One region of the Roseibium sp. AWQ4_290 genome, then DNA from elsewhere that is predicted to be linked to it. Evidence: predicted binding sites of a transcription regulator. Region 1 holds the regulator's gene; the other holds the start of a gene.
The links. The regulator PhoB, encoded in region 1, activates phosphate uptake and scavenging genes when phosphate is short. The targets are predictions, from matches to a motif close to TGTCATNNANCTGTCAT.
Positions count from the first base shown of each region.

Region 1 (7,255 bases):
CATCGAAAATGAGCAGCAGGCCGTTGTCGTCACACAGTTTGCGCAGGGCGCGCAGAAAGTCCGGCTGGATTTCCCGGATACCGCCCTCGCCCTGAACCGGTTCAATCGCGATGGCCGCTGTCTGGGGGCCTATGACCGCCTTGAGCGCATCCAGATCGCCCGCCGGCACCTGGTCGAAACCGGGCGCCTTGGGGCCAAAGCCTTCCAGGTATTTCTCCTGCCCCCCGGCGGCGATCGTCGCGATGGTACGGCCGTGGAAAGCCCCTTCAAAGGTGACAATGTGAAACCGTTCCGGATGGCCCTTGTCATATTGATGGCGGCGGGCGCATTTGATCGCCGCTTCCATGGCTTCGGCCCCGGAATTCACGAACAGCACCTTGTCGGCAAAGGAGGCATCCGCCAGCCGCTGCGCCAGCCGTTCCCCCTCGGGCATCTGGTGCAGGTTGGAAATGTGCCAGAGCTTCGCCGCCTGTTCCTGAAGCGCCTTGACCAGATGCGGGTGACTGTGGCCGCAGGAATTCACAGCGATGCCGGACCCGCAATCGAGGTATCGTCGGCCGTCCTTGGTCACCAGCCAGACACCTTCCCCGTGATCAAAGCTCAGGGATGATCTTGCGTAATTCCCAAACAGTGCGGTCGCGGACATAACCTCATTCAACTCCATGGCCGTCCCCGCGCTGTCGAGTGTGGCAGGGACTGGCGGTTTTCAGGGATTTCAGCTCCGGCAGGCTGGCTGCGGTGCACGCGCACACCGTCAGACCTGCACAAGGCCAAAACGCAACGTGCCGCCCCTGAGAGGCGGCACGTTGCGGTTCCGTTATACACTGGCCGCCCCATTATCTGTCAATGGGCCTGCGGCCAGGCCGCATACGTAGAGTCACCGGAACAGAATTCGTAAAATTCTCAATACCCTCGCCATACTTGGGGAAAAGTCCCTTCATCCCCAACTGGTTTGGGCCCAATGGTTGCCTCACAAATTAACGTTATTGTAATCTGTGACCAATCAGACACGACATCTCGTAAGGCAAATCACTCGAAGATACTAGATATGCCACACTTAGGCATGCACCAGCATGCTTAATACGGGGTTAATGGCCGCAGAGGCCGCAATAAAAGGTGCGGGCAATGAGTTGGACAAACGAACGGGTTGAACTCCTCAAGAAACTTTGGGGTGACGGCTTGAGCGCAAGCCAGATCGCTGGCGAGCTTGGAGGCGTCACCCGGAATGCCGTGATCGGCAAGGTTCACCGGCTTGGCCTGTCCGGGCGGGCAAAGACCTCAAGCGCAAGCACCAAGCCCCGTCGGCCGCGCTCTGCAACCGCCAGCAACACCAACACCAGCTCAGCTCCGAAGAAGCCGGCCCAGCAGCCGCCGCAAACAATTGGGGCGACGGCGCTCAAGGCGGATACAGCCCCTGCGCCCGTTGCAGAGATCAAGCCAGAGCCGGTGGCCGAACTGGTGGTGCCGATCTCCCAGCGTGCCACGATCCTGACGCTGACCGAGCGCACCTGCAAATGGCCGATCGGCGACCCGGCGACGGACGACTTCTACTTCTGCGGCCGCCAGTCCGAAGCCGGTGTTCCCTATTGCACCCATCACTGCAAGATCGCCTACCAGCCGGTCGCTGACCGCCGCCGCGACCGCAAAGTGATTGCGAAGGCCGGCTGACGCCCCACCTTCTTTTAAACGAGAAAAGCCCGCCATTTTGGCGGGCTTTTCAGTTTGAAGCGTGCTTTTATTTTCCAGCCCCCTACTAGGCCCCATGCCAACCTCACCCAAAAGGTCCCTATTGGAGTGGGCAAGTTCACCGGCAAGGAGAGGCACGCAGACCGGCCTGTTGGCCGTTCAAGCGGCGCAACGCAGTCCGGCGGGCCGGAGCAGGCCACCGAGGCCGTGTTTGAGGACTGTTCAGCTGCGTCCCAAGTTTTGAACGATAAACCATATCGCCCTGCAACCTGCTCCTTGACGAACAGTCCCCAAACACGGTCAGATCGGTTCCTATCTATTGAGGTTGGTAGGAGCCACCTTAAGCTACGACACGAGAGCGTTCCGCCGTGTCGCGCGTCTTGGACGAAGCCGCACATCACCCTGTGACCCGTTCCTTGCGGAACGCTCTCATGTCACGGTCGAATAGGGTCCTGTTTGGTGAGGTTGATATCAGCCGACAGCTGAAAACTGATCGTTGAAGGCGTAGCCCGCGCCGCGGACCGTGCGGATCGGGTCCTTGGCCTTGCCCCTGTTGAGGGCTTTGCGCAGACGGCCCACATGCACATCAACCGTGCGCTCGTCCACATAGACATCATGACCCCAGACACCGTCCAGAAGCTGCTCGCGGGAAAACACCCGCCCAGGCGACGTCATCAGGAACTCCAGCAGGCGGAACTCGGTCGGGCCCAGGTGGATTTCCTTGGTATTGCGCCGGACCCGGTGGGTTTCCCGGTCCAGTTCAATATCGCCGGAACGCAACATCGTGGAGACCACTTCCGGGCTGGCCCGGCGTAGGATCGCACGGACCCGCGCCATCAGCTCCGGCACGGAGAACGGCTTGACCACATAGTCATCTGCCCCGGTCGACAGGCCGCGGATCCGCTCCGCTTCCTCGCCCCGCGCCGTCAGCATGATAACCGGCAGGCGCTCGGTGTCCTCGCGGGTGCGCAGGCGGCGGCACAGTTCAATGCCGGACAGGCCCGGCAGCATCCAGTCCAGAAGCAGCAGATCCGGCAGGCTTTCCCGCAGGCGGATTTCCGCCTCATCGCCTCGGACACAGGAATCCACCTGATATCCTTCCGCTTCCAGATTGTATCTCAAGAGAAGGCTGAGCGGTTCTTCGTCTTCAACGATGAGGACCTTCGGCATTCGTTCTTGCTCCGTCTAGGCGGCCGGCGCCCAGGCGCCGGCCGGAAATTGCGCACTGTTTTTTGCAGAGGTTTATGCGCTGGTCGTTTCGTCGAGCTTTTCCCGCTCTTCCGGCAGACGCTCGCCTGTGACCATGAAGAAGACATTCTCCGCAATATTGGTCGCGTGATCCCCGATCCGCTCGATGTTCTTGGCGCAGAACAGCAAATGGACACATTGGGTGATCACCCGCGGGTCTTCCATCATGTAGGTGAGCAATTCCCGGAAAAGGGAAGTATAGATCGCGTCGACTTCCGCGTCCCCTTCCTGCACCCGGCGCGCCGCCTCGGCATCGCGCCGCGTATAGGCGTCAAGCACCTGCTTGAGCTGGGACAGGGCCAGCTCGGTCATGTGCTCGACCCCGATGGCCAGCTTTTTGGACTGGAGATTGCTATCGATGGCAATCACACGCTTGGCCACGTTCTTGGCCAGGTCGCCCACCCGCTCCAGGTCATTGGCGATGCGGCTGGCGGCAGTGATCTCGCGCAGGTCCTGCCCCATGGGCTGGCGGCGGGCGATCATCTCGATCAGCTTCATCTCCACGTCCTGATGCAACCCATCCAGGCGTTCATCGCCGGAAATGGTAGCCTTGGCCAGATCAAGATCCTGGTTGACCAGCGCATGCACCGCATCCGCGAACGCCCGTTCTGCAAGGCCGCCCATCTCGGCGACTTTGCCGGCCATGGCAGTCAGTTCCTCGTCATAAGCCGAGACTGTATGTTCAGACATCCTGTGTCCCCTTCAGATTTCGCAAATACGCTTAGCCAAAGCGTCCGGTGATGTAATCCTGCGTGCGTTTGTCCTGCGGGTTGGTAAAGATGTCTTCTGTCTGACCTTCCTCAACCAGAATTCCCAGGTGGAAAAACGCGGTGCGCTGAGAGACACGGGCCGCCTGCTGCATGGAGTGGGTCACGATCACGATCGTGTAGTTTTCGCGCAGCTCGTCGATCAGTTCCTCAACCTTTGCCGTAGCAATGGGATCAAGTGCAGAACATGGTTCATCCATCAGGATCACTTCCGGGCTGACGGCAATTGCGCGCGCAATGCACAGACGCTGTTGCTGTCCGCCGGACATGCCTGTTCCCGGCTCATCCAGCCGGTTCTTGACTTCTTCCCAAAGGCCGGCCTTCTGCAGGCTCGAGGCCACGATATCGTCCAGTTCCGCCTTGTTGCGGGACAGGCCGTGGATCCGCGGACCATAGGCAATATTGTCGTAGATCGACTTCGGGAACGGGTTCGGCTTCTGGAACACCATGCCCACCTTGGCTCGCAGCTGCACCGGATCGACCTTCGGATCGTAAATGTCTTCGCCGTCAATCTTGATGGAGCCTTCGACACGACAGATATCTATGGTGTCGTTCATGCGATTCAAGGTGCGCAGGAAGGTCGACTTGCCACAGCCGGACGGGCCAATGAAGGCCGTAACGGAACGCGGCTGGATTTCAATATCCACGTCTTTGATGGCATGGGTGTCGCCGTAATAGACCTGGACCTTGTTGGCGGAAATCTTGCTGTCGGTCATCTCTTTCGCCTGTTCAATCGTCGGCATCTCGTTCATCGGATCAATCCTTACCAGCGGCGCTCAAACCTGCGGCGCAGGATGATTGCGAGAATGTTCATGGAAAGAAGGAAAATCAGGAGCACAATAATCCCGCCCCAGGCCTTCTCGTAAAAGGCATAGTCGGCCCGGGCCGCCCAGGTGTAGATCTGGGCCGGCATGGCGGAGTTCGGGTCCATGAAGCCGGAGACGAGCCCGTCCGGATACCCACGGGCCACAAAGCCGACCATCCCGATCAGCAGCAGCGGCGCGGTCTCCCCAAGAGCCTGGGCCAGACCAATGATGGTGCCGGTCAAAATGCCCGGCATGGCCAGTGGCAGGACATGGTGGAAGATGGCCTGCATCTTGGACGCTCCGACGCCCAGCGCCGCATCCCGGATGCTCGGCGGCACCGCTTTCAAGGACGCCCGTGTGGAGATGATGATGGTCGGCAGGGTCATCAGCGTCAGCACCAGCCCACCGACCAGCGGGGCGGATTGCGGCAGATGCATGAACTGGATGAACACGGCCAGGCCCAGAATGCCGAACACGATGGACGGTACGGCAGCCAGGTTGGAAATATTCACCTCGATCAGATCGGTGAACCGGTTCTGCGGTGCAAACTCTTCCAGATAGATGGAGGCGGCAACGCCGATGGGCAGGGACAGGAACAGCACGACCAGCATCATAAAGAAGGAACCGACCACGGACGCCCCAATGCCAGCAGCACCCGGATTGTCCACCCCGGCATCCGCACCGGTCACGAACTGCCAGTTGAAGACGCTCTTGAGGACGCCCGCATCGACCAGATGGTCAACAATGTCCAGATCCGACGACTGCAGGAACCGGCTGTCGGTCATGTTGTCGCGCGTGATCCGGCCATTGATATAGCCATCCACCCGGGACGAAGCGGCCAGCTTGAAGTCGACTGGCTCGCCGAGCTTGTCTTCATTTTCCCGGTAAAAGGAACGGATTGTATTGCCCGGCTTGCCGACAATGCGGCCGATGGCTGCCGGTTCAACCGCTGCTTCGATGCCACTGTCCTTCAGCTGGGCGGTCAGGGCGTCCAGGAAAAGTTGCTCATAGGCTTTCGTCTTGAAGAGCTGCTTTTCCGCTGCTTCATACTGCTCCTGCGTCACGGTAAACTTCACTTCAACAACCGTGCGCGAGAAGGCCGGAATGCCCTGGGAGATGATGGCAAAGGCCAGAACCACCAGAAAGAACAGCCCGATCACGATGGCGGCGATGCCATAAGCCTGGAACCGCTTTTCCGCTGCATTGCGCTTGCGAGTGAGATCATCCAGCGCATAAAGCGACTTGGGCTGGCGCGGCGCGGCCGAAGTGGTTTCGCCCGCTTCGGGAGGAAGAGTTGTATCGGTCATCAGTCATACTGCTCCCGGTATTTGCGCACGATGTAAAGCGCGACAATATTAAGACCAAGCGTAATCACGAACAGCGTCATGCCCAGCGCAAAGGCAACAAGCGCAACGGGCGAAGCAAAATCCGCATCCCCGGTCAGCTGGCTGACGATTTTGGCAGTCACCGTTGTCATGGCTTCGAACGGGTTCAGGCTGAGCCGTGCGGCTGCCCCTGCCCCGAGCACCACAATCATGGTTTCACCGATGGCGCGCGACGCTGCCAGCAGAATGGCGCCGACAATGCCCGGAAGCGCGGCAGGCAGGATCACCTGGCGCACGGTTTCCGACTTGGTCGCGCCCAGACCGTAGGACCCGTCCCGCATGGCCTGGGGCACCGCGTTGATGATGTCATCGGACAGCGAGCTGACAAAGGGAATGAGCATGATGCCCATGACCAGACCGGCCGTCATGACGGCGGTCCCGGCCTGCATGATGCCAAGGCCGTTTTCCCCGAAGATGGACATCAGCAGCGGCCCGACGGTCAGAAGGGCGAAGAGACCGTACACAATGGTCGGGATACCCGCCAGAACCTCCAGAAGAGGCTTGGCGACGGCCCGTACTTTCGGACCGGCATATTCCGACAGATAGACGGCGGCGAAGAGGCCGATCGGCACTGCCACCACAAGGGCAACCAGCGAGATGTAGAACGTGCCCCAGAGCAGCGGCACGATGCCCAACTCAGACGAGCTGCCCCGGCCGGAGAAGCTTGGCGACCAGGTCGTGCCGAAGAAGAAGTCCGTGGCCGGATAGAGACGAAAGAACTCGGCGGTGTTGAACACCAGCGACAACACGATGCCGATGGTGGTCAGGATGGCTATCGAGGCCGCTGCAATCAGCAGTGCCTTGATACCCTGCTCGACCACATTTCGCGCCCGGAAGTCAGCATTGGTCTCGCGCAGGCCAAAGGCTGCCCCGGCCAGGGAGACCAAAAGAATGGCAACGGTCATCATCAGATTGCCGGTGGCGTTCATCACGCGGAAACTTTGCGCGGCGCGCAGAACCGGCTGGGTGACCTGGGAGGTCACAATCTGGCCCGCATCCTTGAGGCGGGTGGTGACGTCGGTGAAGTCGGCGCGGGCATTGCGCGCGAAGTCTTCATCCATGGCGCCAATCGCGACCGCATTGTCGAGGCCGCGCGCGGTCCGGCGGACCTCAGCCAGCACCAGACCCCGGGACGAGCCTTCCTGAATGGCGCTTTCCGGGATCATGCCGGAAATGGAGCTGTTCACGTAGATCGGCTGCACGAGCAGCCAGGCGATCAGGAGCAACAAGGCGGGAACGGCAGCCTTCATCGCGACATTCGTGCCGTAATAGGACGGTAGGGAATGCAGAGCCGACAGCTCTCCCCCGGCACTGGACAGGGCCCGCGACCGCCCAAGAACGTACCCCACCGCAGCGATGATGA
Region 1 is NZ_JBSWYG010000030.1:18,585-25,839, reverse strand. Features, by position in the region: gene ACXAH0_RS23265 (acetylornithine transaminase) at 1-646, opposite strand, end outside; gene ACXAH0_RS23260 (GcrA family cell cycle regulator) at 1,126-1,668, shown strand; gene phoB (phosphate regulon transcriptional regulator PhoB) at 2,158-2,856, opposite strand; gene phoU (phosphate signaling complex protein PhoU) at 2,929-3,624, opposite strand; gene pstB (phosphate ABC transporter ATP-binding protein PstB) at 3,656-4,453, opposite strand; gene pstA (phosphate ABC transporter permease PstA) at 4,465-5,814, opposite strand; gene pstC (phosphate ABC transporter permease subunit PstC) at 5,814-7,255, opposite strand, start outside.

Region 2 (7,255 bases), on a different contig from region 1:
AGTCGAGCCGCAACTCATCGCGGACAATCGCCTTGAACAGCTCCCCTTCCAGGCTCCGGCGCCGCTGGAGAGCTGTATCCATCTCATTTTGAAAGCACACTACCTGGTTCTGGCTGTCCCGGCGCGCCAGCGACAGGGCGTTGCCAGCACGTTTCAAGATACTGTCCGGAGCCATATCGCCGTCGGCAATCACATAGCCGATATTGAGACGCGCGGAGACATGGGCACCGTCAATGACATGATCACCGCCAATTGTCTTTTGAATGTCCTCCACAAGCTGCAAGACGCTGTCCTGATCAGCTGCCAGCAGCCGAACACCGGCAAAGACATCAGCGGTGACAGCTGCCCAGCTGATGTCCTCAGCCAACTGGGTTTTCAGACGGGCGGCGATGGATTGCCGCAACCGGTCCCCATATGAAAATCCAAGCGTTGCGACGATCTGGTCCAGATTCGAAATCGCAAACTGAAGCAGCAGAACCCTGTTTGCGGAAACACAGGCGGACTTTGTCCGCTCAGCCAGATCACTCTCAAAGCCGCTACGGTTCAAAAGCCCGGTAATCGGATCAAACCGGGCAAGATAGTCCAGACGGGCGGCCGATTCCCGTTCATCCGTCACATCCCGGCAAGTCACGCATGCCAGGGCCGTCTTTTTCGTCTTGCCAGACCGCCCGTTTGGCGCGATTGTCTTTTCGGTTTTTGTAACAACATATTCGATCAGCCGGCGCCTTGCGCCCTCCTGGGTCAGCACCAGCAGTTGCGGCACCGGAATGCAGTCTTTCACAGCTCCCAGAACAGCCAGCGCCTCTTCCACCAGGGCATTGGGCAAAACGGCCTGAGCGCGGCAGCCTGCGAGTTTTTCATTGTCGAAAAGTTGCCGCGCAGTGCGGTTGGCTGCGGTGATCAGGCAGTCCCTGTCCAGAACAAGAATGGCATCGAAGCTGTCGTCAAAGACCTGACCGAGCATACGCTCGCTGTTGCGCTGGTTGATATTGGCCACCTGAGCCAGAAGTTTGTGGAAGCCAAGTTCGCGCAGGACAATCACGCCAGCAACCAGAAACAGGAGGATATAGGCGCTTGCAGCCGGCACCAGAATGGGCTCAGTGCTCTGCACGCTAATGGCAGCTGCCTCGATCGCAAAAGCTGCGAGACCCAGAATCACAAGCTTGATGGACCAGCCGTCAATCTTGGTCATGAACAAAAGCCCACAGATCAAGGCTGCAACGAGCAGCGCCACGCCTTCGCCCTTGGGCTCCAGAGCCCGCTTCTGCAAAAGCGTCTCGGCCCCCAGTGCCTGAATGAGCGCCCCGGGCAAGATGCCGTGAACGGGCACTGGAAAAAGATCACGCAATTCAAGCGCACTCGCACCAATAATGATCTTTTTGCCATCAAACAAAGACGGATCGGAGGTGCCGTCGAGGACGTCCACCAGGGAAATGCGCGCGATTTGGTCAATCGAAATGCTGTAATCGAGAAAAAAGCTGCCGTTCACGCCGCCTGTATGCTCTCCGATCAGGCTGGCGACGGACAGTTCCGTCGTGCCGTTGATCTCATGGCCATAAAGGTTGCGCCAGATCCGGCTGTCCGCCTCCATAGGCACCATCACAACAACCGGCCAGGCATGCTCGATAAACTGTTCATGGGGCATGTTGAGAACAGTCCCCTCCGCGCCAGCCCCTGACGCGGCCTGGGTGAAGACCGCCAGGCTGGCATTGCCGGCCTTTTTCAGGGCTTGCGCCAGAAGCATGTCGTCCAAAGCATTGGATTCTGCGCTGAAGTCGATGTCAAAGACCATGTCCTGAGCACCGCCCGCAATCAGCTGGTCGATCAGTCGCGCATAGATCCTGCGGGGGAGCGGCCAATGACCAATTTCAGCCAGGCTGCTGGCATCAATGTCGACAAAAACGATGTCCCCGGAGACCGGCCGCTGGTCGAGGGCAAAACGGGTCTCCCATAACAGCCTGTCAAGGGCCGCCGTCACACCGAAAACGCGCAAGCCCGCAACTGAGACAAGAACCACCAAAGCAACCAGAGCGGCATTGAGCAAACGCCCACCGATATTGTCCCGCCAAATCAGCACCATCCGCCCCCGCTCAGGTGTCCTAACGTCCAGCGCGGCGCGCGCAATTCGCCGGTTTCGTCATGTCGGCTCTAGCGGTTTCCATTGCCATTGCCGTTGCCGTTGCCATTGCCACCGCCATTGCCATTGCCATTGCCACCGCCATTGCCATTGCCATTGCCGCCGCCGTTGCCGCCGTCATTGCCATTGCCGCCGCCGTTGCCACCACCGTTGCCGTTGCCACCACCATTGCCGTCCCCGTTGTTGCCCTTTTCACTCCCTTTGCCTACGCCACCAGCGTCGGAGGTTCCTGAACTGCCAGCAGCGTCAGATCTGGAAAAGAGGGCCTCAAACCAGCCACGTTTTTCTTTGATGGCAGGTTCGACACGGTTCGCATGTCTGGCTTTTTTCGACTGGCCAGGAGGGCTCGGCGCGCTGACCTTCGGTTTCCTTGGGCGCCCTTGGCGCACCGATGGCTTCGTCCGGCCGCCGACATCAAGCCCACGGCCGCCACTGGAAGCACTTGACGCATTCTGGCCGGCTCCAAGATCCGCGCGGTCCCCGGAGGCGAAGTCCTCGACCCCGACCACCCCCCGTTGCACAGACACCCGGGCCCGGCGGCTATCGACGGAAACATCAAATTTGGTTCCCTTCACCACCGCAGCCAGAAACGGGGTTTCGACATAAAAATGCGGGCGGTTCCGTTTGGCGACGTCGACAGTTACTTTGCCCTTACGTTGCAAAAGGGTTGTCTTTCCCCGGTTGCTGAACCGTTTGGACAGAGCAACCGTTGTTTCAGGACCAACCGTAATGGTTTCCGTTCCCCGGGCGATCAGCGCCCGGGCTCGGGACCTGGTCGCCAGTGTGAAGCCCTTTTGAAAGACCATTCCCTTCCTGGCCCGGAATGCCTCCAAGCCAGGCGCAACGAAATAAACAGGGCCGGAAACCCGCTTCACGACCCATTCAGTGGCGGCAGCGCTCTGAAAGGCCCCAGCGACCATCGAGACTATTAAAAAAAAGGGCAGCAAAAATTCGTATTTTGTACCGGCTGCACCAGTAAAAGGAATTTGCACCCGAGTTCAGAACCCGACATCTCTGGCGATAATTGCTATTTTTTACAGTCATACATCCAAATTCCGCAGGTGCAACCAATTCATAGCCATCTTCAGCTATTTAACCTTTCGTGAATTCAGATGTTTATCTGAGATATTTCGATGATACGGTTACGCAAATGTGAATACGAAGATTAAAACTTCTTCGGTGTCACCAGCCTTAAGCAGCCGGAGACAGAAGACTGCGTTCAATGTCGCGGAAGAGATCCACGTGATCGATATTCATCTGTTCCACCCCGCAACGAACGGCCTTTTCAAACACCGCCCGGTCCTCCCCGCCATAAAACATCTGGGTGATCAGGTTGGCTGCCTTGGCTTCCTCGACAAGTTGCTGTTCCAGAGTATCCGCATCAAACTCCAGGATATGCGCATCCTGGGCGACAGCCCGCTCCACCGACCCGACATGGGCAAACAGAACCATGCGCCTGAGATCGGGAACCTTGGCCCGCGCTTCAGCCCGAATGGCCTGATCAAAGGAAAAGGTCCAGGCATCGTTCAACATGCCGCGAACCGCCAGCATGTCTCGAATTTCGGCCGGGTCTCCTTCCTTGATCTCCACATAGGTTCCGATCCGCGCTTTGCAGGCATCCAAAAACGCGCCGAGACGGGGAATACACTCTCCCTTGTAGTCCGGCCCGAACCAGCTGCCCGCATCAAGCATGTCCACATCGGCGGACACCATGTCGGCAATATGCCCGGTTCCGTTCGACGTGCGGTCCAAGGTGGCGTCGTGCAGCACATACAAAACACCATCTTTGGAGGGACGCACATCCAGCTCCACCACTTCCGCACCCTGCTCGATCGCCTTTTCCAGGGAAGCGAACGTATTTTCCGGCGCCTTGAGGCTTGCTCCCCGATGACACACTATGACCGCGTGGTTCACGTTAAATACTCCTGTGTCTCCAAACAGATTGTCTGGAGCGAAAGGGCTTCCATCATGCCCCCTGTGAGGGAAGTTGAATAAAGTGGTGCCTGAAATTCTTGATGGAATGATGACAGTTTTTCTTGTTTAGCGTATTCAACCACTTAGGCAAAGAAGTCATACAGGATCTGTGATCAAAAACGCACAGTTTGCACCTCATGCGACGCATTTGATTCCGATGCTCAGTCCGGTTGGCAGATGGTTTTTCGGGTTGGCTGCGCTGGCCCCGATTCTTTTCCGGGTATTGTTCAGTCATGCCGAACGGTCAGTTAAATTGCGCAACCGGATTTCTGGCCTATCTTCCCCTCTGCAGCGTTCATGAGCGAACGCTCTTTCAAAATATGATATGAGGTTTGATCATGATCCGTCTCGCCGCTTCCGCACTGGCCCTTACGCTCCTGGCAGGTCCTGCCCTCGCAGACCCGGTTTCCTACGCGTTCGACAAGTCCCACTCCAACCTGGCTTTCTCTTATAACCACCTTGGCTATTCCACCACAGACGGCCGTTTTGCCGACTGGGATGGCAAACTGATGATCGACCAGGACAATCCGGCCGATTCGACCATTGAATTCACCATCAAGATCGACAGCCTCGACACGTTCTGGCCGGACCGCGACACGCACCTGAAGAGCGCGGATTTCTTCGACGCTGCCAAATTTCCGACGGCAACCTTCAAAAGCACGAAGGTTGAACAGACCGGCGAGAAACAGCTTGCTGTGACCGGTGACCTGACGATCAAAGGCATCACCAAGCCGGCCACCCTGACCGTGGACGTGCTGAACCTGGGTGAACATCCGATGAAAAAGAAACCGGCCGCCGGTTTTGCCGTCTCCACCGTGATCAAACGCTCCGATTACGGAATGGACAAATTTGTGCCTTATGTCGGCGACGAGATCAGCATTTCCTTCGACGCGGAAGCGCTGAAAGCTGACGCAGAATAAGAAAATATTCGGAGGCCGGAACATCCGGCCTCCTTCTTTTCAGGGAGGCGGCCATGCTGCGCAACACCTCTTCAGGCTATGGACGCATTGCAATTGCCTTTCATTGGACAATGGCCGCGCTGATCTTCGCCATGCTGGCCCTCGGGCTTTACATGACATCGCTACCTCTGACCGATCCGGCAACCTTTCCGCTGTTTCAGCTGCATAAGTCCATCGGTTTCGTGGTTTTAGCGCTTGCGGTTCTGCGGCTTTTGTGGCGCCTGGTGAACCCGGCGCCGAAACTGCCAGACGGCATGCATCCTCTAGAGAAGCTGGCCGCACATCTTGGCCATGCCGGTCTCTATGCGTTCTTGTTTGCCTTGCCGCTCACTGGCTGGATGGTCGCATCCGCCTCTCCCTATGGCATTCCGACTTTCATCTTCAACATCGTGCCGGTGCCGCATCTTCCCGTGCCCGGCGTCCTCGGCTCCAAGGCCGAAGCGGAAACGGTGTTCAAGATCCTGCATGAATATGGCGCCTATCTATTGATGGCGCTGATCGCCGCCCACTTGGCCGCCGCGCTGAAACACCATTTCATCGCCCGGGACGACACGTTGAAGCGGATGATCTCCACGGGCCCCGCCCGTTCCAGCTCCTAATGTGCTCAATCAGGAAATGTTCACATGCATCTGAAAAAGCTGTCTTATGCCTTTGTCGCGGTGTCTGCGATTACGGCATCCGCCCCGGTCTTTGCCGACACCTGGACCGTGGATCCGGCCCAGAGCTCGCTTGGATTTGAAGTCCAGCAGGCCGGTCAGCCGCTCAAAGGCACCTTCACATCCTGGACCGCAAACATCGATTTCGATACGGACAATCCGGGTGCCTCCAAGATCTCGGCCGAGATCGAACCGGCCAGCGCCTCGACGGGCAATCCGCAATTCGACAGCACCCTGCCCGCTCCGGACTGGTTTGATGCATCCGGATTTCCGAAGGCAGAATTCACGGCGGACAGCGTTTCGCATGTGGACGGCAACGTCTACAAGGCCGACGGCACGCTGACAATCAAGGGCATTTCCCAGCCGGTCACGCTGGACTTTACTCTCGACATCACCGGCGACACAGCCCAGGCCAAGGGAACAGCCTCACTCAACCGCCTGGACTACAAACTGGGCTCCAGTGTCGGCAAGGACACGGTTGGCGATGCGGTGACCGTCACCCTGGACCTGACGGCTACCCGCTGAGCGCACTCAGCGCTCTTCACCCTTGTCACCCTGATCTGAAGTTCGTCTCATTTTCCAGCGCGTTCAGCACGAACTTCAAATTCATGAGGGTGACTAGCAAGTCTATGTTTCGATTTTGGTTTTCGGAATTGAAATACGCTACGGCGCGCGCTGCACATTTGAGGCGGATTTCAGTTCCAACACACCAGGACCAAGCAGCGTTTCATTGGATTTGTCTGTCTCTGCCTGAATTCAGAGATGTGAACACAAAGGCCAAAGCCGTTCAAATCGGGATGAACGCGGCACGCCCCAACCAAAGTGAGAAGGCTGCGGGACTTGGCGTCTGCAGCCTTTTTGCCGTATGAGAACATCACACAACGCTCCAGCGAGACCGGTGGCCGCAGCACCGGTGCCAGCCAGACCAGGAAAGACGTCTCATGAACGCTCCCGTCACCACGCCCGACTATCAGCACAGCGCGCTGTTTCCGCAGGGCGAAGACAAGACCCCCTACCGCAAGCTGACTCAGGAGTTTGTCTCCACCGCTACCTTCAACGGAGAAGAGGTGCTGGTGGTCGAACCGGAAGGACTGCGTCTTCTGGCAGAAGAAGCGTTCAAGGACATCAACCATTTCCTGCGCCCGGGCCATCTGGAACAGCTCAAACGCATTCTCGACGATCCAGACGCAACTGAAAACGACAAGTTTGTCGCGTTCGACCTTCTGAAGAACGCCAATATCGCCTCTCATGGCGTGCTACCCATGTGCCAGGACACCGGCACCGCGATCATCATGGGCAAAAAGGGTCGACGGGTCTGGACCAGCGGCACCGATGAAGCCGCCCTCGGCGAGGGCGCACGCGATGCCTATTTCAAGAAAAACCTGCGCTATTCCCAACTCGCGCCCCTTTCCATGTTCGAGGAAAAGAACACCCGCAATAACATGCCCGCCCAGATCGAGCTCTATGCGGAAGGGGAAGATGCATACAAGTTCCTGTTCATGGCCAAGGGCGGCGGATCTGCCAACAAG
Region 2 is NZ_JBSWYG010000008.1:43,994-51,248, reverse strand. Features, by position in the region: gene ACXAH0_RS09770 (EAL domain-containing protein) at 1-2,080, opposite strand, end outside; gene ACXAH0_RS09765 (hypothetical protein) at 2,140-2,370, shown strand; partial or broken gene ACXAH0_RS09760 (FecR domain-containing protein) at 2,653-2,943, opposite strand; gene ACXAH0_RS09755 (glycerophosphodiester phosphodiesterase) at 3,329-4,051, opposite strand; gene ACXAH0_RS09750 (YceI family protein) at 4,450-5,031, shown strand; gene ACXAH0_RS09745 (cytochrome b) at 5,085-5,669, shown strand; gene ACXAH0_RS09740 (YceI family protein) at 5,694-6,251, shown strand; gene ACXAH0_RS09735 (fumarate hydratase) at 6,668-7,255, shown strand, end outside.
Region 2: ACXAH0_RS09755 (glycerophosphodiester phosphodiesterase) is a predicted target of PhoB. The motif match lies at 4,150-4,166, and genes of this name have one in related genera.